3 regions of the Thalassospira sp. ABD4_177 genome follow, and region 2 is predicted to be linked to each of the others. Evidence: predicted binding sites of a transcription regulator. Region 2 holds the regulator's gene; each other region holds the start of a gene.
The links. The regulator PhoB, encoded in region 2, activates phosphate uptake and scavenging genes when phosphate is short. The targets are predictions, from matches to a motif close to TNTCATAAAACTGTCA.
Positions count from the first base shown of each region.

Region 1: the regulator PhoB is predicted to act here: its motif matches at 3,495-3,510, upstream of phnC (phosphonate ABC transporter ATP-binding protein).
Region 3: the regulator PhoB is predicted to act here: its motif matches at 3,818-3,833, upstream of ACXAF0_RS13675 (RNA degradosome polyphosphate kinase).

Region 1 is NZ_JBSWWO010000001.1:863,535-870,526, forward strand. Features, by position in the region: gene ACXAF0_RS03965 (BCCT family transporter) at 1-1,490, shown strand, start outside; gene ACXAF0_RS03970 (META domain-containing protein) at 1,607-2,065, opposite strand; gene ACXAF0_RS03975 (Ldh family oxidoreductase) at 2,286-3,281, shown strand; gene phnC (phosphonate ABC transporter ATP-binding protein) at 3,585-4,430, shown strand; gene phnD (phosphonate ABC transporter substrate-binding protein) at 4,501-5,517, shown strand; gene phnE (phosphonate ABC transporter, permease protein PhnE) at 5,587-6,399, shown strand; gene ACXAF0_RS03995 (LbetaH domain-containing protein) at 6,403-6,992, shown strand, end outside.
Region 2 is NZ_JBSWWO010000003.1:36,108-47,391, forward strand. Features, by position in the region: gene ACXAF0_RS16140 (PstS family phosphate ABC transporter substrate-binding protein) at 240-1,274, shown strand; gene pstC (phosphate ABC transporter permease subunit PstC) at 1,410-2,789, shown strand; gene pstA (phosphate ABC transporter permease PstA) at 2,782-4,131, shown strand; gene pstB (phosphate ABC transporter ATP-binding protein PstB) at 4,133-4,936, shown strand; gene phoU (phosphate signaling complex protein PhoU) at 4,958-5,680, shown strand; gene phoB (phosphate regulon transcriptional regulator PhoB) at 5,698-6,396, shown strand; gene ACXAF0_RS16170 (cation:proton antiporter domain-containing protein) at 6,476-8,224, opposite strand; gene ACXAF0_RS16175 (calcium/sodium antiporter) at 8,497-9,459, shown strand; gene ACXAF0_RS16180 (SDR family oxidoreductase) at 9,793-10,563, shown strand; gene folB (dihydroneopterin aldolase) at 10,663-11,088, shown strand.
Region 3 is NZ_JBSWWO010000002.1:204,163-211,154, reverse strand. Features, by position in the region: gene ppx (exopolyphosphatase) at 37-1,518, opposite strand; gene ACXAF0_RS13675 (RNA degradosome polyphosphate kinase) at 1,570-3,717, opposite strand; gene ACXAF0_RS13670 (SixA phosphatase family protein) at 3,919-4,467, shown strand; gene aspS (aspartate--tRNA ligase) at 4,721-6,508, shown strand; gene ACXAF0_RS13660 (SPOR domain-containing protein) at 6,675-6,992, shown strand, end outside.

The DNA of each region.
Region 1 (6,992 bases), on a different contig from region 2:
TGGCCTTTCAGGAAAGTGTCGGGCCGATGTTCAACGACCTGCGTGGTTGGCTGACATCGTCGCTTGACTGGTTCTTCCTGTCTGCAGCCAACGTATTTGTCGTGTTGTGTCTGTTCCTGATTGTTTCACCGCTCGGCCGTGTGCGCCTTGGCGGTGCGGACGCAACACCGGATTATTCCTATTCCGGCTGGTTTGCCATGCTGTTTGCTGCAGGCATGGGTATTGGTCTGATGTTCTACGGTGTGTCAGAACCGATTTCGCATTTCACGTCCTCGATGGGCGGGATTTCGGTCGGCGATGATGGCATGCGTACCGACTGGGCACCGTTGGGTGCTGCTGCCGGTGATACGGATGCTGCCTTTGACCTTGGCATGGCCGCGACGATCTTCCACTGGGGTCTTCATCCGTGGGCGATCTATGCCACGGTGGCGCTGGCACTGGCGCTGTTTTCGTTTAACAAGGGTCTTCCACTGACCGTTCGTTCGATCTTCTATCCGATCTTTGGCGAGCGCGTCTGGGGCTGGACCGGTCATGTTATTGATATTCTGGCCGTGTTTGCGACCCTGTTTGGTCTTGCAACCTCGCTTGGTTTCGGCGCGGAACAGGCCAATGCCGGTCTTGATTACCTGTTTGGCATTTCGGTTTCCGATACCTCGAAGGTCTTCCTGATCATCGGGATTACCGGTGTGGCGCTGATTTCGGTTCTGGCGGGTCTGGATGCCGGGGTGAAACGCCTGTCGGAAATCAACATGATCCTGGCGGCCCTTCTGCTGGTGTTTGTTGTGGCGGTTGGCCCGACGATGGAAATCATTACCGGTTTCTTCTCAAGCCTGCTGTCCTATGCAGAGTATCTGCCGGCGCTTTCGAACCCGATCGGTCGTGAAGATGCCAACTTCAGCCAAGGATGGACGTCCTTCTATTGGGCGTGGTGGATTTCCTGGTCACCGTTTGTTGGTATGTTCATCGCACGTGTGTCGCGCGGCCGTACGGTCCGTGAATTCATCACCTGCGTTCTGATCATTCCGTCGCTGGTTTGTGTTCTGTGGATGACTGCTTTTGGCGGTACCGCCGTTCACATGGTGACCGAAGGCGTTTCGGCAATTGCCGAAGCAGGTCTGCCGATCAAGCTGTTCACCATGCTTGATCAGCTTCCGATGCAGGCGATCACATCCTTTATCGGGATTGTCCTTGTGATCGTGTTCTTCGTGACTTCGTCGGACTCCGGTTCGCTTGTGATTGATACCATCACCGCAGGCGGCAAAGTCGATGCACCGGTTCCGCAGCGTGTGTTCTGGTGCACCTTCGAAGGTCTGGTCGCAATTGCACTGTTGCTTGGCGGTGGCCTCGGGGCACTGCAGGCAATGGCCGTCTCGACGGGCTTCCCGTTTGCGATTGTGCTGTTGTTTGCCTGCTACTCGATCATTCAGGGGCTGCGATCCGAACCCAAGGCGGTTGGCGCGAACTCCGAAGCGACCGACGGCAAAGACTAAGACATCGACATATATGTATCGCAGCGATTTGTTCGCTGCGATACACCGTCAAACGAAAGGGGCATCATTTGGTGCCCCTTTTTGTTGTGCCAGACGTTGTGAAGTGTCGGGGGTGTTTACGGAGTACCGGGCGCAAATTCGATCACTGCATTCCCGTCCGTATCCATGAGAACAAGGTGGCCATCCATCACATCCCAGCTGTCAACAAGAACAAATGCGCCGCTTAGCGCATTCTCGATCTTCATGGCTTCTTCTGCGATACACATTTTGCGCGTCATGGCCAGTTGCGCGATGCCAAGTGACGATCCGGCTTGCGTGTAGCCCCCGGAATACTGATTGCACCCGACATTGCCCGATACCATGCCGTCATCTGAAAATGTCGCTGTCGCCACGACCGGCGTTGTTGGCGATATGGGGCCGCTTGGGTCTTTTACAGTTACCAATTGCCATTGCTGACCGGTGACAGACGACCAGTAAGTTGTCATGCCACCATTTGATGTCACGTTACAGGCCGCAAGCGACATCAAGGCGATGCCGGCCAACGGGGAGATGATCCTGTGTTTTACACGATGCATGTCTGAATTCCTGTGTCGCTTACCCGGTCATGTGCGGCTTTGATGCCGATGGTTGCGGGCAATAGTATCATATTTTCAAGGACCTTTGCCTCATACTGTTACGGTGTTTGGACGAAAACGCCTTTGCGCAGGGGGATGGCTTGCGACTATGCTGTAAGGCCCACAGGCGCATGATCCCTGCGCCATTATTTCCGCTATCCAAAATCTAAGGTCCGCCCCGATGAAGATTTCGCTCGAAGATGCCCACACGCTTGTGCGTGATACCCTGATGCGTTGCAACGTAACCGCGGAAAACGCCACTTCGGTCGCAAAGGCACTGGTGGCGGCAGAAGCATCCGGACAAGGCGGACACGGTTTTCGTCGGGTGCCGGCCTATTCGGCTCAGGCGAAGGTCGGCAAAGTCGATGGCACGACCCATCCGGTTTTTGAAAAGCCCGTACCCGGCGTTTTGCGGATTGATGCGCAGCATGGCTTTGCCTATCCGGCGCTTGATCTGATGATGGATCACTTGCCCGATATGGCGCGCAGTCAGGGAATTGCGATTGCATCGATCCACAGATCACATCATGCCGGGGTCATGGGCCTGACCGTTGAGCGTCTGGCAGAGCAGGGTCTGGCGGCAATGATGTTTGCCAATGCCCCGGCAGCCATGGCCGCGTGGGGTGGGCGGCGTCCGATGTTCGGGACAAATCCGATTGCCTTTGGGGTGCCGGTCGGGGATGCCGGTGATCCGATCATTATTGATCTTGCCCTTTCAAGAGTCGCGCGCGGCAAGATCATGGCGGCTAAGCAAAAGGGTGCGGAAATTCCTGATGACTGGGCACTTGATGTGGATGGGAACCCGACCACCGATGCTCGGAAGGCGCTTGATGGCACGATGATCCCCGCCGGTGGGGTAAAGGGCGCAGCCCTTGCAATGATGGTTGAGCTTCTGGCCGCTGGTCTGACCGGTGCGCAATTTGGCCATCAGTCTTCGTCGCTTTTCGATGACAAAGGTGCACCGCCTGCACTTGGCCAGCTGATCATTGCGATTGATCCCAAGGCAACTGGTGGTGTCGATGTGATGGATCATCTTGCCTATATCGCCAACGAGATCGCCGCCGAAGAAGGCGTTCGCCTGCCGGGGCGTCGCGGCAAGCAGGCGCGTGCAGCAGCCAAAACGGATGGGCTTGATATCGAAGACGACGTGCTCGACGTTATCAACCAGATAAAATAAAATCCGTCCGGATTGTTGAAAAAATCGACCTTTCAGGTTTGGTTATCCGGTCTGTTACTGTGTGCTGATTTCAAAAAATGACATTCATCACAAAAATAGGTCGATAAAAGTCAAACATGTTACAAATTTATTCTCTGGTTCATTTATGAATATTTCTATGAATACTTGATGTATAGACAAGTTTGATTGTTGTCGGGGTGATATCCCCGCCGTAATCATCGAACTGTAACATCAGTGTCACCGTAGAGTCGCGGTTTGTGCGTAGCTTCTTGGTCCAGCGAAACACTTTCAGGCGACTCTTTGATGCTGGTTGTAGATATCTCTGGACTGAACAAAAGCTTTACCCGTGACAAGCGCGCGCTTAGCGACGTCAAGCTGCAGGTGCGCGAAGGCGAGATGGTCGCCCTGATCGGCGCATCGGGGTCAGGCAAGTCCACTTTGATCCGTCATATTGCCGGTTTGCTGCGCGGAGATCGCGACGGCGGCAAGATCGCTGTGTTTGGCGAAACCATTCAGGAAAATGGCAAGATTTCACGCGGTGCACGCAAGGTGCGCTCCGATATCGGTGTTGTTTTCCAGCAATTCAACTTGGTCAGCCGTCTTTCGGTTCTGACCAACGTGTTGATGGGGCTTCTTGGTCGTGTTCCGGCATGGCGCGGATCGCTTGGCCTGTTTACCAAGGCCGAAAAGATGCGGGCCATGGGTGCCCTTTCGCGTGTCGGTATTGATGCGCATGCCTCCAAAAAGGCACGTAATCTTTCGGGTGGTCAGCAGCAGCGCGCAGCGATTGCCCGCACCATCACCCAAGGGGCGCGGCTTATTCTGGCGGACGAGCCGATTGCATCGCTTGATCCGGCATCTTCGCGCAAGGTGATGAACACGCTTGATCGTGTGAACCGCGAAGACAATGTCACCGTGATCGTATCGCTTCATCAGGTTGATTACGCCAAGGACTACTGCAAACGCACCATCGCCATGCGCGATGGTGAAGTCGTTTTTGACGGACCTTCAAGCGAACTGACGCCGCAATTCCTGCAGGAATTGTACGGCGAACATTCTTCCGAACTTTTTGCAGATGGCGCGATGGAGGTTGCTGAACCTGCTGTGTCACACGTTGCAGAAAAGGACCTGGCTGTCGCAACAAGCTAGCCGGGCCAGTTGTCATGACTGCCTTATCTTCTCGAAACACGTCCAAATCTATTTTGACAGGGGACTTCTTATGAACGTTAAGACAATTGCATCCGCAGCATTTGCAGCCACGATGCTGGCTTCTTTTGTTGCCAAAGCCGATGTTGAGTACAAGCCGCTCGAACAGGATCCAGAAAAGCTGGTGTTCGGTTTCATCTCGACTGAGTCGAGCTCGAACCTCAAAGCCCAGTGGCAGCCGATGATTGATGACATGGAAGAAGCACTCGGTATGGAAATCGAGGCATTCTTCGCCCCCGATTATGCAGGCATCATCGAAGGCATGCGTTTTGGCAAGGTTCATGTGGGCTGGTTCGGTAACAAGTCCGCAATGGAAGCCGTTGACCGCGCCGGTGGCGAAGTCTTCGTTCAGACCTCCAAATCTGATGGTTCGAACGGTTACTATTCCCACATCATCACCCAGGCAGATAACGAAAAGCTGAACTCGCTTGAAGACCTTCTGAAATGTGATGGTTCGCTGAACTTCGGTATCGGTGATCCGAACTCGACCTCCGGTTTCTTGGTTCCGTCCTACTATGTGTTTGCACAGAACGGTGCTGATCCGAAAGATTGCTTCAAAACCGTCCGTAATGCGAACCACGAAACCAACCTGATGGCGACTGCCAATGCACAGGTTGATGCTGCTGCCAACAACTCCGAGCAGCTTGCACGTACGAACATGAACAAGCCGGAAATCACTGATAAGGTCAAAGTCATCTGGACCTCGCCGCTGATCCCGTCTGACCCGATGGTGTATCGCAAAGACATGTCGCGTGAACTGAAATCCGAGATCAAGGCCTTCTTCCTTGGTTACGGCCGCATGGGCGATACCGTTGCTGCGGAAAAAGTGCTGGCCGGTATTCAGGATGGTATGGGTAAATTCATGGAAAGCTCAAACGCGCAGCTTTACCCGATCCGTCAGCTTGCCCTTTTCAAAGACAAGCTGAAAATCCAGAACACCGAAGAGCTTTCTGATGAAGAGAAAGCTGAGCGTGTTGCTGAAATCGACAAGAAGCTTGCTGAGCTCGACATTCTGGTTGCTTACCAGTAATCGGACTTTCGACGGGGAGTGCACTGATCGGTGCGCTCCCCGTTTGCTTTTACTTCCGGGATTTAAACGATGAACAGCAGCATTTCTTCGACATCATCTGTCGCAATTGACCTCCCGCCGCGCGATCTTAAGCGGTCTGCTTCAAGCTTCCTGCTTTGGGCGTTCATTCTGGGTCTTCTGGCTTGGTCGTGGGAAGGGGCGGATATGCGCCCGATGGCGCTGTTTGAAAACAGCGGCAATATGGTCGACTTTGCGGAGGGCTTCTTCCCGCCCGACTTCCTGATGTGGAAGATGTATGTCGAAGAAATGTGGATCACCATCCAGATCGCGATCTGGGGGACAGCGCTTTCCATCGTTTGCTCGATCCCGTTTGGTATTCTTTCTTCCGAAAACATCGTGCCGATTTGGGTGTACCAACCCGTGCGTCGCCTGATGGATTCCTTCCGCGCAATCAACGAAATGGTCTTCGCCATGCTGTTCGTGGTCGCGGTCGGGCTTGGTCCGTTTGCCGGTGTTTTGGCCCTTTGGATTCACACAACGGGTGTTCTGGCTAAACTGTTTTCCGAGGCGGTCGAGGCAATCGATCCCGAGCCGGTCGAAGGCATTCGGGCCACGGGGGCCAATGCCCTTCAGGAGGTTATCTTTGGCGTGATCCCGCAGGTCCTGCCGCTGTGGATTTCCTATTCGCTCTATCGCTTTGAATCGAACGTGCGTTCGGCAACGGTGCTGGGCATTGTTGGTGCGGGCGGTATCGGCATGGTGCTTTGGGAATATATCCGCGGTTTCTATTACGCTGAAACGGCCGCCGTCATGATCATCATCATCATTTCTGTCAGCCTGCTTGATATGGTGTCGCAGCGTCTGCGCAAACTGGTGACCTGATCCATGGGCTTCAAGATTACGCAGGCCAAACCGGCAATGAAGGCATTGTCGGAGCGGCCCACGATTGACGACAGCGCGATTGTTGTCGATTGCGACATGGGGGTCTGGACCGAAGTGGGTGCACGCACCTCCATGCGCGAAACCCGGATGGATGATTATTCCTATGTCGTGAATGACAGCGAAATCATCTATTCCGATATCGGCAAGTTCGTAAATATCGCTGCCCATACACGCATCAACCCGGGTCAGCATCCGATGGACCGGGCCTCTATGCATCATTTTCAATATCGTTCCAGCGCCTATGAACTGGGCGAAGATGATCCGGCCTTCTTTGACTGGCGCCGTGAAAAGCGCGTGCGTCTTGAACATGATGTCTGGATCGGCCACGGGGCGATTGTGCAAGGTGGGGTGACGATTGGCATCGGCTCCGTCGTTGGATCGGGGGCGGTGGTGACCAAGGATATCGCGCCCTACACGATTGTAACCGGTATTCCGGCAAGTCCACTGCGTCCGCGGTTTGAAGCGGATATTGTTGAGGCCCTGTTACGCATTCGCTGGTGGGACTGGTCGCACGAAATGCTGCGCGAAAGATT
Region 2 (11,284 bases):
ACAGTCCGACGTAACAGTGGGCCGAATTTGCGTGTTGGAATGAAAATTCAGTGTTTTCAGGTGCGCATGAAAAACGGCTAAGTCATTGATTTTACATAGACGAAACAGCGGTTTTTACTGCTCTGATACGTTGTCACATAACGTTAACAAAAGCGACACAATACCGTAAGCACCCAGCGGTAGAGTCCGCCTCGCAGATCGTTGCACCGTTCCGAAGTGGAACAACCATTGGGGAATTTATGATGAAGAAGACTCTTGCTGTTGCGGCGCTTATGAGCGTTGCCGTTGCTGGCGCTGCCGAAGCACGCGACCAGATTCGTATCGTTGGTTCGTCCACCGTCTTCCCGTTTGCAACCGCAGTTGCAGAAGAATTCGGTAAAACCACCTCTTTCAAAACGCCGGTTATTGAATCGACCGGTTCTGGCGGTGGTCTGAAGCTGTTCTGCGCCGGTGTAGGCGAACAGCATCCGGACATCACCAACGCTTCGCGTCGCATCAAGAAGTCCGAAGTTGAAAAATGTGCTGCTAACGGCATTTCGGAAGTTACCGAAGTTAAAGTTGGTTACGACGGTATCGTTCTGTCGAACTCCAACGCTGCCCCGCAGCTCGACCTGACCAAAGAGCAGATCTTCCTTGCTCTCGCTAAAACCGTTCCGTCCAAAGACGGCCAGTCGCTGATCGACAACCCGTACAGCACCTGGGCAGAAATCGATCCGAGCCTGCCGGATGTTAAAATCGAAGTTCTCGGCCCGCCGCCGACCTCCGGTACCCGTGATGCCTTCACCGAGCTGGTACTCGAAGAAGCTTGCGAAAGCTTCCCGGTTATCGCTGCTCTTGAAGAAACCAACGAAGACCAGTTCGACGCAGTTTGCGCTGGCGTTCGTGAAGACGGTGGCTACGTTGAGGCTGGCGAGAACGACAACCTGATCGTTCAGAAACTCGAAGCCAACCACGATGCGCTTGGCATCTTCGGCTTCTCCTTCCTTGACCAGAATGGTGACAAGCTCCAGGGCTCCATGATTGCTGGTGTTGCTCCGACCTTCGAAGCAATCTCTGCTGGCGATTACCCGGTTTCCCGTTCGCTGTACTTCTACGTGAAGAACGCGCACGTTGGCACCATCCCGGGCATCAAAGAATACCTGGCTGAATTCACCGCCGAGAAAGCATTTGGTGACGAAGGTTACCTTGCTGACCGTGGCCTCATCCCGATGGATGCAGCTGAGCGTGAAGCAGTCCGCAATGCAGCGATGAACCTTTCGCCGCTGAGCATGTAACGCGATCTTTCAACCGGTGGCAGAGCGTTCTGCCACCGGTTTCTTTGTTTTCTGCCTTGGTTTATATATAGTTTCTGTCCTATTGGCCTCACGAACTGATTTCTGCAGGCTCATCTGGCGAACGGATCTAACATAATGTCCCTGTCTTTCCTGTTGCTCGCGATTGCCGCACTTTGTGCGCTGTCCTTTTATTTTGGGCGCCAGCGGGCTGTCGCCATCTCGGGCGGCCGACACAGCAATCTTCACTCGTTGCCGGCACATTACGGGGCGTACACAGCAGCATGGTGCGGACTTCCCGCGCTGTTTCTGCTTTTGATCTGGTACATGTTCCAGGGCTCGGTGATCGAAGCGCTGATCGTTTCCGACCTGCCTGCTGAAATTCTCAATGACTCCGGACGTCTGTCGCTCGCACTGAACAGTATTTCACTGATTGCTGCGGGCAATGGCCAGCATTTGTCTGTTTCGCCGGAAATCGTCGACGCCGGTCGTCGGCTTGGCAACCTGCAGACGATCGCCAATGCGGCACTTGTTGTTCTGGTCCTTTCGGCGGCGACCCTGGGTCTTGCGATGTCGTATCGCAAGATCGAAAAGGAAATGCGCGCGCGTAACAATATTGAACGCATCGCGCGCTGGATGATGATTGCCTGCTCGGCGATTGCCATCCTCTCAACGGTTGGTATCGTTTTCTCGCTTCTGTTCGAAGCGCTGCATTTCTTCACCAAGGTCAATCCGCTCGAATTTATCTTTGGTCTGGAATGGAGCCCGCAAACCGCGATCCGCGCCGACCAGGTTGCATCCGAAGGCGCCTTTGGGGCGATCCCGCTCTTTGTCGGTACTTTGCTGATCACCCTGATCGCGATGTGTGTTGCCGTGCCGATCGGCCTGTTCTCGGCGATCTATATGGGCGAATATGCCTCCCCGAAATTCCGTGCGGTGGCCAAACCTGCACTTGAAATTCTGGCCGGTGTGCCGACCGTTGTGTACGGCTTCTTCGCAGCCCTGACCGTTGCACCCTTCCTGCGCGACAATGGCGCGCTGCTTGGTCTTGATGTCAGCTCGGAAAGTGCGTTGGCAGCGGGCCTCGTCATGGGTGTCATGATCATTCCGTTCGTCTCCTCGCTGTCTGATGACGTGATGTCGCAGGTGCCGAAATCCTTGCGCGATGGCTCTTATGGGCTGGGCGCAACCAAATCCGAAACCATTCGTAACGTGATCTTCCCGGCGGCTTTGCCCGGGATTGTCGGCGCAGTTCTGCTCGCGGTGTCGCGTGCGATTGGTGAAACCATGATTGTTGTGATGGCGGCCGGTCTTGCGGCGAACATGACGGCAAACCCGCTTCAGGCTGTAACAACCGTAACCGTGCAGATCGTGACCCTTCTGGTCGGTGACCAGGAGTTTGACAGTGCCAAAACCCTCTCGGCCTTTGCGTTGGGGCTGGTTCTTTTCCTTGTCACCTTGGGCTTGAACGTATTTGCCCTTAAGGTTGTTCAGAAGTATCGCGAGAAATATGACTGATATGGCATCTCTTATGGAAGACAGAGCTGCGGCCAAGGTGATCTCTGACAATCTGCGCAAGCCGGTTGACTGGGACAGCCCGAAAATCGCCCGCAACATCAAAAAACGCTACGCTGCTGAACGCCGCTTTAAAATGTATGGCCTTGCTGCGATCGGTATCGCGCTTCTGGCCCTGTTCGTTCTGGCATTCTCGATCGGCTCGAAAGGCTACAGCGCCTTTTACCAGACCTATGTCCAGCTCGAAGTCACCTTCGACCCGGCCGTGATCGACCCGGACGGGACCGGCGATCCGGACGTGATCGGGCGGGCAAACTTTGACGGTCTGATCAAACAGTCCCTGCGCGAACGCTTCCCGGACGTGACGTCTCGCAGCGAGAAACGCAACCTGTATGGCATCGTTTCGGGTGGTGCCTCTTATGATCTGCGTGAACGGGTTCTCGAAAATCCGAGCCTGATCGGGCAGACGCGCACCATCTGGCTGATCTCGGGTGATGATTTCGATATGCTCAACAAGGGCTATATCGATCCGACCGTCGATGAAGGCGACCGTCGCCTCAACGATCAGGAAGTCGGCTGGTATAACGAACTGGTCGAAGCCGGTGCGGTGGAAAAACAGTTCCACACCCGCTTCTTCACCAGTGGTGACTCCCGCGAGCCGGAACTGGCTGGCATCTGGGGGGCGGCTGTTGGCTCGTTCTATACCCTGCTTGTCACCCTGGCATTGTCCTTCCCGATTGGGGTTCTTGCTGCGGTTTACCTGGAAGAGTTCGCACCGAAGAACCGCTTCACCCAGATTGTTGAAGTCAACATCAACAACCTGGCCGCTGTCCCGTCCATCGTCTTTGGTCTGCTCGGTCTTGAGGTGTACCTTAATGTCATGCATCTGCCGCGTTCGGCGCCGGTTGTTGGTGGTTTGACGCTGGCCCTGATGACGCTTCCGACGATCATTATTGCCTCGCGGGCTGCGATCAAGGCGGTGCCGCCGTCGATCCGCCAGGCCGCCCTTGGCTTGGGCGCATCCCCGGTTCAGACCGTGACCCATCATGTTTTGCCGCTGGCAATGCCGGGCATTCTGACCGGCACGATCATTGGCATGGCCCAGGCACTGGGTGAAACCGCACCGCTTCTGATGATCGGGATGGTCGCCTTTATTGTTGATATCCCGGGCGGGGCACTTGACCCGGCAACGGTTCTGCCGGTCCAGATCTATCTGTGGGCGGACAGCCCGGAACGTGCCTTTGTCGAGAAAACCTCGGCAGCGATTATGGTGTTGCTGGCATTCCTTGTCCTGATGAATGGACTGGCTGTGTATCTGCGCAAAAAATTTGAACGGAAGTGGTAAAATGGCTGCTGTATCCCAGAGCGCAATGACGGCAGAGCCGTCGGTCGAAAAACCGAAAATGACCGCGCGTAACCTTGATCTTTTCTATAGCGATAATCAGGCTCTCTATGAGGTCAACCTTGATATTGCCGAAAAGCAGGTTACCTCGCTGATTGGCCCGTCGGGCTGTGGTAAATCCACCTTCCTGCGCTGCCTGAACCGCATGAATGACACCATCGACGGTGTCACCATCAAAGGCGAAGTCACCCTTGATGGCCGCGACATTTATGACAAGCGCATCGACGTGGTTCAGCTGCGCGCGCGCATCGGCATGGTGTTCCAGAAACCGAACCCGTTCCCGAAATCGATCTATGACAACGTGGCCTATGGCCCGCGCATTCATGGTCTGGTCAATTCGCGTGACGAGCTTGACGAAATCGTCATGACCTCGCTTGAACGTGCCGGCCTTCTCAAGGAAGTCAAAGATCGCCTGCAGTCGCCGGCAACCGGTCTTTCCGGTGGTCAGCAGCAGCGCCTGTGCATCGCCCGTGCGGTTGCCGTCAGCCCGGAAGTCATCCTGATGGATGAGCCGTGCTCGGCGCTTGATCCGATCGCGACCGCCAAGGTCGAGGAACTGATTGACGAGCTGCGCTCGAACTACACGATCGTGATCGTGACCCACTCCATGCAGCAGGCTGCCCGTGTGTCACAGCGCACCGCGTTCTTCCACCTGGGCAAGCTGGTCGAAGTCGGCGAAACCGATCAAATCTTTACCAACCCGAAGGACGAACGCACCAAGGGTTACATTACCGGCCGCTTCGGTTAAGTGAGCCAGGAGTACGCATAAATGGCTGAAGATCATACCCATATCGTAAGTTCGTTCGACGAGGAACTGACCCGTCTGAACAACATCATCTCGCAAATGGGCGGGCTTGCCGAAAGCCAGCTTATTTCGTCGATCCGCTCGATCGTCAAACGCGATTCCGAGCTGGCCGAAAAAGTCATCCTGTCCGATCAGCGCATCGACGTTCTCGAACAGGAAGTCCAGGACTTTGCCGTTCGTCTGCTGGCGCTCCGTCAGCCGATGGCAGATGACCTGCGTCAGGTCGTGACCGCGCTCAAGCTGTCGAACGATCTCGAACGCATTGGTGATTTGGCCAAAAACATCGCCAAACGCGCCCAGGTCCTGAACCAGATCCCGCCGATCCGCCCGGTTCAGGCGATCCCGAACATGGCCAAGCTGGCCCAGGAAATCATCAAGGATGTCCTGGACGCCTATATCGAAGGCGATGCCGACAAGGCCCACCGTGTCTGGGAACGCGATCAGGAAGTGGACGATATGTACAATTCGCTGTTCCGCGAATTGCTGACCTACATGATGGAAGATCCGCGCAACATCACCGCGTCGACCCATCTGTTGTTCATTGCCAAGAACATCGAACGTATTGGCGACCACGCCACCAACATCGCCGAAACGATCTATTACCGGATCAAGGGCGAGGACCTGCCGGGTGTTGACCGGCCAAAAAACGACGCAGCGAACTTCGCTGTTGTCGAACCGAATGAGTGACACTGGAGCATAGGAAGATGGACCCAACGGTTCTTATCGTCGAGGACGAAGCTGCAATCGTAACCATGTTGCGCTACAACCTCGAACGCGAGGGGATGCAGGTCGTCGAAGCCGGAGACGGTGACGAAGCGTTGAAAATCATGGCAGAAACCCATGTCGATCTGGTTTTGCTCGACTGGATGTTGCCCGTCATGTCGGGGATCGAGGTCTGCCGCCAGATCCGCCGCAAGCCCGAAAGCCGGGATCTTCCGGTGATCATGGTCACCGCACGCGGCGAAGAAGGCGACCGTATTCGCGGCCTTGATACCGGCGCGGATGACTATGTCACCAAACCGTTTGCCATTGGCGAGCTGCTGGCCCGTATCCGGGCGCTTCTGCGTCGGTCCGGTCCGGCGCAACCACAGGGGCAGTTGATCTATTCCGACATCGAAATGGATCTCGCCGCTCACCGTGTCAGCCGCAATGGCAAGGCGATCCATCTTGGCCCGACGGAATTCCGTCTGCTGCGCTATTTCCTTGAACATCCGGGACGGGTTTTCTCGCGCGAACAGTTGCTGAATGCGGTCTGGGGCCCGAACATCTATGTCGAAACCCGCACTGTTGACGTTCATATCCGTCGCCTGCGCAAGGCACTCAATGACGTCAAAGGCACCCGCGATATCATCCGCACCGTCCGTGCGGCCGGTTATGCGCTGGATTCCGAAACCGCGGCCTAAGCCGTTTTGACACGCGATCCAATGAAAAACCCCCGTTGCGATGCGCAGCGGGGGTTTTTGTTTTAAATCCGGAATGGCTTTACGGGGTGTCCTCGGCCGGTTTGTCGGTTTCCTCGGAACTTCTCTGTTTTCGCTGTGTGCGCGGCGCCAGTTCGTTCATCAACAGCATATCGGCCCGGCGGAATTTGGCGATTTCGGCATCGATATCTTCCTGCGGCACCTCGCAGGCGGCCAGAACGTGATCCGATAACCGCAAGCCGGTTTCAAGTACCTCCGGGATGGCGGCATCCGCGCCATGGCGTGACAGCGGCCCGATATGGGTGATGTCCTGCGCACGGGCAAAAATCTTCAGATGCGGATAATGCTGGCGCAACAGCGCAACCGTCTTCTCCGTCGCATGCGGGTTCCCCATGGCAACAACCGCAATTTTTGCTTCGTCGGTATGTGCCGCCCGGAAGGTTTCCGGTCTTGACCCGTCGGCAAAGTAAACTGGTAGGCCTTCGGCCCGGCCACGCGAAACCTGCTGGGCGTCACTATCAAGCACCAGGAACGGGATGTTCCGGGTTTTAAGCAACCGCGCCAGAACCCGGCCAACGCGCCCGCTGCCGATCACCAGAACATGCTGCTGAATGCCCTCGGACTCTTCGGCGATCTTGCCAAGCTGGTCTTCTTCCTTGGGATGGAGCTTTTCCTCGATCTTGTGACCAAGGCTGATCAGGGTCGGGGTCAGGGCCATGGAAATCGCCACCACCGGGATCAGCATCGCCGCAATATCAAGCGGCACCGCCCCGTTCTGGGCCGCCAGGGCAAACATCACAAAGGCAAATTCACCACCCGCCGCGAGGCTCATCGCGACCCGGATCGCGAGACCGGTTTCAAACCGCATGGCACGCGCCAGTCCGAACAGAACCGCCGTCTTGATGGCGAGCAACAAGACAAGCCACATGACGATGGTGCCGAACTGGTTATAAACCACGTCGGCATTGACCGACATGCCCACCGACATGAAGAACAGCGACAGGAACACCCCACGGAACGGCGAGATATCGGCTTCGATCTGATGGCGGAATTCGGTTTCGGCCAGCATCACGCCTGCAATGAAGGCCCCCAGCGCCATCGAAAGACCGGAAACTTCGGTAAGGGTGCTGGCCGCCAGCACGACAAACAATGTGCCAATGGCAAACAGTTCCGGGTTTTTAAGCGACGCGATATAGCGAAACAGTCGCGGCAAGACATAACGCCCAACCAGCAACAGCAACGCAACCGACCCGAAACCAAGCAGTATGCTCATCCACGGGCTGGTTTCCGTTCCGGCATTGCCTGCCGCCTGCACCATGATCAGGAACGGGCCAACCGCCACGTCTTGTAGCAACAGGATGGCAAGGGCGGCACGGCCAAACCGGGTATTGAGCTGCCGGTCGTCAGAAAGCTGTTTTAGGATGATCGCAGTCGATGAAAGCGCAAGCGCACCGGCAATGACAAGCGCCGTGGGCAGCGCATACTCCATCGCCACCAGAAGCCCCAAAAGGGCTGCCATCGACACCACAATCTGCAAAACACCAAGCCCGGCAAAGCGTCCGCCAATAACCCGCAGGCGATCACGCGAAAGCTCCAACCCGATCATGAACAGCAGGAAGACAACGCCAAGTTCGGCAACAGTTGAAATGTCTTCGCGTTCGGAAATCAGGCCAAAGCCGAACGGTCCGATAAAGAAACCACCAATCAGAAATCCGATAATCGAATTCGCACGAAGCTTGTGCGCAATCGGAACCGCAATGATCGCGGCAGTCAGAATAAGGAACAGCTCGAACAGAACGCTGTGATGCATGGCGAAAATCGATCCGGCAGGCGGTTAAATATCTGAAAATAACGAGATTAACAGGATAACGAAAATAACCCTGCCAGTCGTGGGTAAATTTGACGCATGTGAAAAATTCACACCCCTGTCGCAGCATCCGGTTCTGGCGCGCCGTGATGTGCTTAAACGTTTGCGTGCGCACAATGTCACATCCTGATGACTTGCCATTCGGCTTGCCAAATGCCATCTTCCGCGGGCCTGACAAAAGGCCGGTTTAATCGCTTTTCAAACGAGCAGACATTTTGGAACAACTTATCCCCTATCTTCAGATCATCGCAGGTCTTGTTTTACTGACAGCAGGTGGTGAATTCATCGTAAGGGGGGCGGTTGGTCTCGCACTTTTGCTCGGCGTTTCCAAAGTCATTGTCGGTCTGACAATTGTCGCCGCCGGGACATCGGCGCCGGAATTTGTCGTTTCGCTGAATGCGTCCCTTAAGGGCACGGCCGATATCGCCATGGGCAACGTTGTTGGCTCCAACATTGCCAATATCCTGCTTATTCTCGGGGCGGTCGCATTGCTCAAACCTGTCGCGGCGTCGCGTGTGACGGTTGTGCGCGACGGGGGCACCATGTTGCTTGGCACTTTGCTGTTCATTGGTTTGTGCATGTTTGGTGTGATCGAACGCTGGGCTGGGGCGATCATGCTCTGTGTGTTGGCCGCGATCTGGTACTTCACCTACAAGCATGACAAAAATTCACCCAGCGAAGCCAGCCACCTGCATGAAGAAGAAGTCGATGAAATCGGTGAAAAGCCCAAAGGCTGGACCAAGCCGATCATTGCGACCGTGATCGGCATTGTCGGTCTGATGCTTGGTGCGGACTGGCTGGTTGAAGGCGGGGTAACGGTGGCCCGTCAATTTGGCGTCTCCGAGGCGGTCATTGGCCTCACCCTTGTGGCGTTCGGCACCTCCTTGCCCGAACTGGCTGCATCGGTGGTTGCTGCTTTCCGCGGGCATTCCGATGTTGCGCTGGGCAACGTATTTGGCTCAAACCTTTTGAACCTGCTGGTGATCATTGGTGGTGTTTCACTGATCGCGCCGATCCCGGTGCCAGAGCAGATCATGAATTCCGATATCTGGATCATGCTGGCTGTAACGGTGGGTTTGCTGGGCGTTGCCTATGCCCTGCGCAAGATTTCGCGCATCACCGGTGTGGCATTCGTGATTGCTTATCTGGTCTATGTCTTCCAACTTGTCGTAGCATAAAGCATATTGCGTCTAATCTGCCCCATTTTGCCGGAGAGAACCTTCTGTCCGGCGAGGAAAGGACCGCAGTACGTAGCGGGGCTACGTGCAAGGAGCTTGACGCTGCGGGGCGGAAGGTTCTCCCGGCCCGAAGGGTTTGTTTTTGGCGGCGTTTCGCGGCGTTACACCGTTTGACCGATGCACCGCATCGCTCTGCACGCTGTGCCTTGCCAAACGACACGCCAAAAACAAACACAATGGAGCAGATTAGACGCAATATGCTTTAATCAGTTCAATCAGGTTCCGGCGAAGCCGTTATAAGACCGGGACCACATGACAAGGATCGAGGCAGCGATGACAGCTCAGTCTCCAAAGTCGGTTTTGATTACTGGTGCTGCAAAACGCATCGGCCGGGCGGTCACCCTTGATCTTGCGCGTGATGGCTATGACATCGCCCTTCATTGCAATAATTCGCGCAGCGACGCCGAAGCCCTGGCAGGCGAGGTGCGCGATCTTGGCCGGCGCGCTTGTGTTGTTTCCGCCGATCTGACCAACGAAGAAGACGCCCATCGTCTGCTGGCCGATGCCAAAGACCAGCTTGGCCCGATCGGGGTTCTGATCAATAACGCCTCGACCTTTGAATATGATGATGTGAAGACTGCGACCCGCGAAAGCTGGGATCTGCATATGGAAACCAATCTGCGTGCGCCCTTTGTCCTGTCGCAAGAGTTCGCCAAACACCTGCCAGACGATTGCAAGGGGGCAATCATTAACCTGATTGATCAGCGCGTTTGGAATCTGACCCCGCATTTCATGACCTATACATTGTCAAAAGCCGGGCTTTGGACCCTGACCCAGACACTTTCCTTGGCATTGGCGCCAAAAATTCGGGTCAATGCCATCGGTCCGGGGCCGGCACTGCCTAGTAGCCGACAAACACAGGAAGATTTCGACGCGCAATGCGCGAAAACACCCCTGAAAATAGGGACAAACCCGCAAGAGATTTGCGACGCGGTTCGATTTTTCCTTGCCGCGCCGGCCATCACCGGGCAAATGTTAGCCCTTGACGGCGGGCAGCACCTTGATTGGGCGCCCAGTGGCGAAGACGATGCCCCCAACGAATGATGCCCGGTCGTGATGGGATAAATCACTGCCAAACATCGGGCCGGACGTGCGTGGTGATGCTGGAACCGCGCAAGAAAGCAGCACAAGGAAGACCGGAATATGACCGCAGGCCTTAAAAAGGATGCCAAAATTACGACACTGCCCTTTGCCGACTTGGCGGGCAGCCTGCGCCGTGTCTTTGTGCGTGACATGATCATTCACACCTCGATCGGGGTGTATGAACACGAAAAGGAAGCCCCGCAACGCGTTCGGATCAATCTTGATCTCGAAGTGCTCGAAGGCGACGGTGTTCAGAATGACGACATCACCACCGTGCTCAGCTACGAAGATCTGGTTGTCGGCACCCGTCGCATTTGCCAGGACGGTCACACCAATCTTGTGGAAACCCTTGGGGAAAAACTCGCCGATATGTGCCTTGCCGATCCGCGCGTTCGCAAGGTGATCGTCAGAGTTGAAAAGCTCGACGTTTTTGAAGACGTCACGGCAGTTGGTGTTGAAATCGAACGCCACAATAACGCGCGCTGATTACAGCAAACGATCCCGAAAAAATTTACTTTTCCGAGCCGGCAATCGAAGGGACTCTATGATTCCTCTAGGCCGAATCGCGATTGTGCTTATTCACAAGCATCTGGCGAATGTGAATCAAAGGAAAATATTCGATTTTTACGACTGTATTACCGAATGATTTCATGTTGACAGTATTTTTATTGAAGTAAATCAA
Region 3 (6,992 bases), on a different contig from region 2:
CGAAATGCGCGTTTTGAGTGTGAGCTCTTTGCGGTGTTATCCGGCTAGGCGGACTTCACTTTCTCGGTTCATCAGCTTGGCCAGTTTGGAAAAACGCTGTTCGACGACTTCGCCGTAAAGCGTGCTGGCCTGCTTTTCAAACTGCAAGACGAGTTTGCCGTCTTCGAGCAGCAGTTTCGTTTGCGGTAAGATGCCCTCGACCCCGCCCGAAAGCGTATGGCCCAGACGAATGGCATGGCCAAACAGGCGCCCGGTCAGGCGGTCATCATCGCTGAGGATGCGATCAATGGCCTCGTCACCCTTGAAGTTGCCGGCATAGCGCGAGCCGATGGTGTAGGCGAGGAACACCCGGTCATGATGGTTCAGATCAATATAGGGGTGGCGCAAAATGCGGTGATAGCTTTGTACCGCCCGGTAATCAGGATGTTCGTTCCAGCCGATATCACCGATGATGCAGGCCGCCAGTCGCAGGCGTTCGATATTGACTGGCAGGTCGGCGAAGATCGGCGCGCACCATTGTGCAACTTCTTCGCCGTGCTGATGGAAACGTTCGCCGTCTTCGGCAAAGCTGAAGCAGGCTTCGAGCACGGGGTCGCGCTGACGCAGATCTTCGGGCAGGACTTCATACATCCAGCCTTCGCGCAGCCCATGGCCGGAAAAGACCACCTCGTTGGGTTGCATACGCTTCATCAACATGTTCATGACAAGCGATGCATGCGGCAGGCTGTCGATGCGGCGTTTGGACACACCGCCGATCTTTTCAAGCGAGACGCGGCTTTGTTGGGAGATGATGTGGGTCAGTTCGGCCATTTCCGATTGCGGCATGGCAAGGTTATGAACCACCGAAATCGGATAGTTTTCCTGGGCAATAAACAGCTTTGCGATCGAGCGCCAGGAGCCGCCAACGGCATAAAGTTGCTGTCCCTTGGCATCCGACAGCCAATCGACCGTATCAAGATGCTTGTTGATTTCAGCTGTCAGGCGGCTGCGGTCGGAGCCAAACACCGTATGCAGGCGCATCGCACCGAGCGGCAGGCTGACGCGTTTTTTGATCTCGCCCTTATCAAGCAGGACCAGTTCGAGCGAGCCACCGCCGATATCGCCCATAATGCCTGATGCCAGCGGATCACCGGAAATGATGCCAAGGGCCGATAGGCGGGCTTCTTCGAGGCCGTCAATGACCTTGACGGTCAAGCCGGTTTCTTTGGTGACGCGGTCACAGAATTCCTTGCCATCGGTGGCAGCGCGCACAGCAGCGGTCGCCAGCACATCGACATGGGTGACCTTCATGGCGCGCAGCAGGGTGGCAAAGCGCTGCATGGCGACAACGGCAAGCTCGACCCCCTCGGGATTAAGCTTGCCGGTATTGTCGGGATCGCGGCCAAGGCCGCACATGACCTTTTCATTGAAGATCGGCATGGGCGCGCGGGTCATGCCATCAAAAATGACAAGCCGCACAGAGTTGGAGCCAACATCTATGATCGCGATGCGGTTGGAAGCCCGTTGGTCAGTCAGCATAGGGTGTTGGCACCTGTTGGTCGTCTTTCGTCAAGCTTTCGGCGTTAAGCCTTAGTCATCAAGCTCTAGCACGGGAACATTCGGGTCGGCTTGATCCAGCGCACTTCCGCGGCCCGAAAGCGACGGGTTGGTCATGAAATATTTGTGCGACGAGAATGCTTTTTCATCTGCCTCGCAGCGTTCATACGAACCGTCGGCCTGCAGATGCCATGCCTGTGCGTTATCCTTGAGGTTGGCGATCATGATCTGTTCAACAATCTGTTGCTGACAGGTCGGATTTTCAACCGGCACCAGCGTTTCGACACGGCGGTTAAGATTACGGGGCATCCAGTCAGCCGAGGAAATAAACGCCTTGGCCTTGCGCGACGGCAGCTTTGCGCCATTGGCAAAGACCACAATGCGCGAATGTTCCAGGAAGCGACCGACAATCGATTTGACACGAATGTTTTCCGAAAGCCCCGGCACACCCGGACGCAGGCAACAAATACCCCGCACGACCAGTTCAATGTGCACACCGGCCTGGCTGGCGCGATAAAGCGCATCAATCACCACCGGATCGACCAGACTGTTCATCTTGGCCCAGATGCCAGACGGCTTGCCAGCCTTGCAGTTCTCGATTTCCTGATCGATGTGGGTAAGAAGCGTCGGGCGCAGGGTATGCGGCGCGATGGCGATTTTTTCAAGCGAGCGCGGCGTGGCGTAACCCGTCATGAAGTTAAAGATATTGGCCGCATCACGCCCCAATGCCGGATCGCACGAGAAGAACGAGATATCGGTATAGAACTTCGCCGTGATCGGGTGATAGTTGCCGGTCCCGAAGTGGGTATAGGTTCTAAGGCCGTGGGTTTCACGGCGGACCACCAGGGAGATCTTGGCGTGTGTTTTCCAGTCGAGAAAGCCATAAACCACCTGGCAACCGGCACGTTCCAGGTCGGCTGCCCAGCGCAGGTTGGCTTCTTCGTCAAAGCGGGCCTTGAGTTCGACCATGGCTGTGACGGATTTTCCGGCCTCGGCCGCGGCAATCAGTGCCTTGACGATCGGGCTGTTTTCCGAGGTGCGATAGAGCGTCTGTTTGATGGTGACCACATCCGGGTCGCGCGCGGCCTGGAGCAGGAACTGGACCACGACGTCGAAATCTTCGAACGGGTGATGGACGACCAGGTCCTTTTTGCTGATCGCCGCAAAGCAATCGCCGCCAAAGTCACGCACGCGTTCCGGGTAGCGCGCGGCATAAGGCGAAAACAGCAGGTCATGATGCAGATCGGAATCGATCAGCTGTTTGACATCAACCACGCCAAGAAGACCATCAACCTTGACGACTTCTTCAAGCGCGACATCAAGTTCATCAATGACGAAATCAAGCATGTCTTCGGGCATCGCCGCATTGACTTTAAGGCGGATAATGCTGCCGCGACGACGACGTTTCAGGGCGGTTTTGAAAACGCGCACCAGATCTTCGGCTTCTTCTTCGATTTCCACATCCGAGTCACGAATGACGCGGAAGAAACCGTGTTCGATCATATCGAACCCCGGGAACAGCTTGCCGAGATACAGCAGGATCGCCTGTTCGACCGGTAAATAACGTTCGGTCCGGCCCGGCAGACGCAGGAAGCGGCCGATTTTTTGCGGAACCGGGATCAGCCCGCGCATATTGTGCCCGTCCGCCGGATCAAACAGCTGCATGACGATGGCAAAGCCAAGGTTCGGGATGAACGGGAAGGGGTGCGACGGATCGATGGCAAGCGGGGTCAGGGTCGGGAAGATTTCGCGCATGAAATAGCCATCAAGCCATTTGCGGTCCGTCTGGGTCAGGTCGGTCTTATCAATGACCGAGATGCCCTGTTTTTCCATCTCGCTGCTGAGTTGACGCCAGACCCGTTGCTGATCCTGCATCAGCTGGTTGGCATCAAAGGTAATGGCGCGCAGCTGTTCGGACGGGCTCATGCCATCCTGGCTGACCTTGGTCATGCCAGCGCGTAGCTGCCCGACGAGGCCCGCGACGCGCACCATGTAAAATTCATCAAGGTTGCTGGCCGAAATCGACAGGAAGCGAAGTCTTTCAAGCAGCGGGTGGCCCTTGTTCTGGGCTTCTTCAAGAACGCGATTGTTGAATGCCAGCCACGATAATTCGCGGTTTATAAAGCGGCTTTCCGAATCAATGGTGATCGCACTTGATTGAACTGCAGCGGCGTGTGTCACGCTATGCCTCCTGCGGATTGAGGGACCGTCTTTGAATTTATGCGACAGTTCCCGGTTGCAAATGGAGTATAGGATAACTGCTTGGGTGGGTGCAATTTTCTTAAATTTATATGTCAGTTTTTCTGATGGCATCCCGGCCCGCGATATGGCATGCAAGAACACCGTTTGATCATTATTCGCGACTGCCAAACAGACGAAGACATGAAAACGCTGTTATTGCTTCGGCATGCCAAATCAAGCTGGGCGGACCCGGGTCGCGCCGACCATGACCGCGAACTGAACCGCCGCGGCGAAAAGGCAGCCCCTTTCATGGGGCGCTATTTGCGCCAGCATGAACTGGTTCCTGATCTGATCTGGTGTTCAACAGCAGCGCGCGCGGTGCAGACCCTTGGCCTTTTGGGACGCGATTTCGCCACCGATGCGGATGTGATCTATAACGAAGACCTTTATATGGCGAGCGAGCGGGTCTTGCTTGAAAACCTGCATCACACCCATGAAGACGCCAAGCACGTGATGGTGGTCGGCCACAATCCCGGTATTGAGGTGTTCGCCCAGTCACTTTATGGCGGCGGGAATGCAAAGGCCTTGGACGTCATGGCGCGCAAATATCCGACCTGTGGTCTGGCGCATTTCGAATTCGATGTCGGTCATTGGGGTGAAATTGCACCCGGAACCGGCCGCCTGATCGATTTCATAAAGGTCAAGGACCTGCAGGCGATCAAGATCGGCCCGGAACCAATCACCCAATGATTTGCTGATCTGCGGTGACTGATCTGCATTACTGGCACTTGACGAAGACGGCCTGTGCGCGTTTTATACCGCTGAAATTTTGAGATGCCGCGCCCGTTGGGCAGGGAAACATCACGCATAAACGCCGGGGGTCGCACTTTGATCGGCCTGTGACGGGCATGCTGTGGTGCGTTTTTTGTTTGACAGCGCGGGTCTGGCATGCACCTTTGCGGCCAAATTTGCGGCCCAAGAAATAAAGCAACCTGGAATGACAATGCATCCTTTTCGCTCACACAATTGTAATGCGCTGCGCGCGACTGACGCCGACGCGGAAGTTCGCCTGTCTGGCTGGATTCACCGTAAACGTGACCACGGCAACCTTCTGTTCGTTGATCTGCGCGACCATTACGGCATCACCCAGGTCGTGATCGACATTTCGAGCCCGCTGTTCGAGACGCTTGACAAAGCGCGCGCCGAAAGCGTGATCACGGTCGATGGCAAGGTTGTCAAACGTACGGCCGAGACCATCAACCCGAACTTGCCGACCGGCGAGATCGAAGTTTACGCATCGAACATCGAAGTTCAGTCGTCGGCCGAAGTTCTGCCGATGCCGGTCTTTGGCGATGTCGAATATGGTGAAGAGGTTCGCCTGCGTCACCGTTATCTCGACCTGCGTCGTGAAAGCGTGCATTCGAACATCGTTCTGCGTTCCAAAGTCATTTCGGCCATGCGCCAGAAAATGACCGCACAGGGCTTCCTGGAAATCCAGACGCCGATCCTGACGGCGAGCTCGCCGGAAGGGGCGCGTGACTTCCTGGTGCCGTCGCGTATGCATCCGGGTCAGTTCTATGCCCTGCCGCAGGCACCGCAGCAGTTCAAGCAGCTGCTGATGGTTTCGGGCTTTGACAAATATTTCCAGATCGCACCGTGCTTCCGCGATGAAGACGCCCGTGCCGACCGTTCGCCGGGTGAGTTTTATCAGCTCGACTTCGAGATGGCCTTTGCCACCCAGGAAGACGTGTTTGCGGCAATCGAGCCGGTCCTGCATGACATCTTTGTCGAGTTCGGCGGTGGTCGCGATGTGACCCCGTATCCGTTCCCGCGCATTCCGTTCGATGAGTCGATGGCGAAATACGGATCCGACAAGCCGGACTTGCGTAACCCGCTGATCATCTCGGACGTGACCGAGCCGTTCCGTGGGTCGAGCTTTGGCATCTTTGCATCCAACATCGAAAAAGGTTCGGTGGTTCGTGCGATCCCGGCAACCGGTGCAGCTTCGCGCCCGCGCAGCTTCTTTGACAAGCTGAATTCCTGGGCACGCGATGAAGGTGCGGCGGGTCTTGGTTACATCGTTTACGGTGAAGACGGCGAAGCAAAAGGCCCGATTGCCAAGAACCTTGATGCCGATCGTATCGCACAGATCAAGGAAATCACCGGTGTTGCCAATGGCGATGCGGTGTTCTTTGCCTGTGACAAGGAACTGGCGGCTGCCAAGTTTGCCGGTAAGGTCCGTGACAAGGTTTGTGACGAGCTGGAGCTGCGCGAAGAAGGCATGTTCAAGTTCTGCTGGATCGTTGATTTCCCGATGTATGAGGAAGATGACGACGGCAAGATCGAATTCAGCCACAACCCGTTCTCGATGCCGCAAGGTGGTCTTGAAGCGCTGGAAAGCATGGACCCGCTTGATATCAAGGCGTGGCAGTATGACATCGTTTGTAACGGTATCGAGCTGTCGTCGGGTGCCATTCGTAACCACCGCCCGGACATCATGTATCGTGCGTTTGAAATTGCTGGTTATGGCAAGGACGTTGTCGAAGAGCAGTTTGGCGGCATGCTGAACGCGTTCAAATTCGGCGCCCCGCCGCATGGTGGTTCAGCCCCGGGTGTTGACCGTATCGTCATGCTGCTGGCTGACGAGCCGAACATTCGCGAAGTCATTGCCTTCCCGCTGAACCAGCAGGCACAGGATCTGATGATGAATGCCCCGGCAGAAGTCGAAGACAAGCAGCTCAAGGAACTGCATCTGCGTGTTCGGATGCCACCGAAGGCGAAAAAAGACTGATCTGTTTTGCGGGGTTGCCCGAAACAGTGATCGATCAAACGGCCCGGACATGTTCCGGGCCGTTTTCTTTTGCGTGTATTTGATTGCTGATCGTTACCTAATATTAACGGGCTATGGGCCAGTGTGGCGGGGGAAAAGAACATTTGATCCTTCGGGGGATGGCCTGTTGAGAAAAATTCTAGTTGTGGCAGCGCCGCTGGCGCTTAGCGCATGTGGTGGTCCGATTGAACTGACCGTTGCCAAGCTGGCCGGTGATTTGATCAGCTATGTGTCGACTGGCAAAAGCACGACCGACCATGCGGTATCGTTTGTTGCCAAACAGGATTGCGCGCTGCATCGCCCGCTTTTGGAACAGGATATCTGCCAGGATGAAGAAACCATCCTGGCAGAAGAAGCCGCAGCCCTTGCGGTGATGGGCGAACCCGAAATCAAACAGGAAATCCGTGCGGCCCGCCCGGAAATCTATGCGGTGAATGCCCCGGCA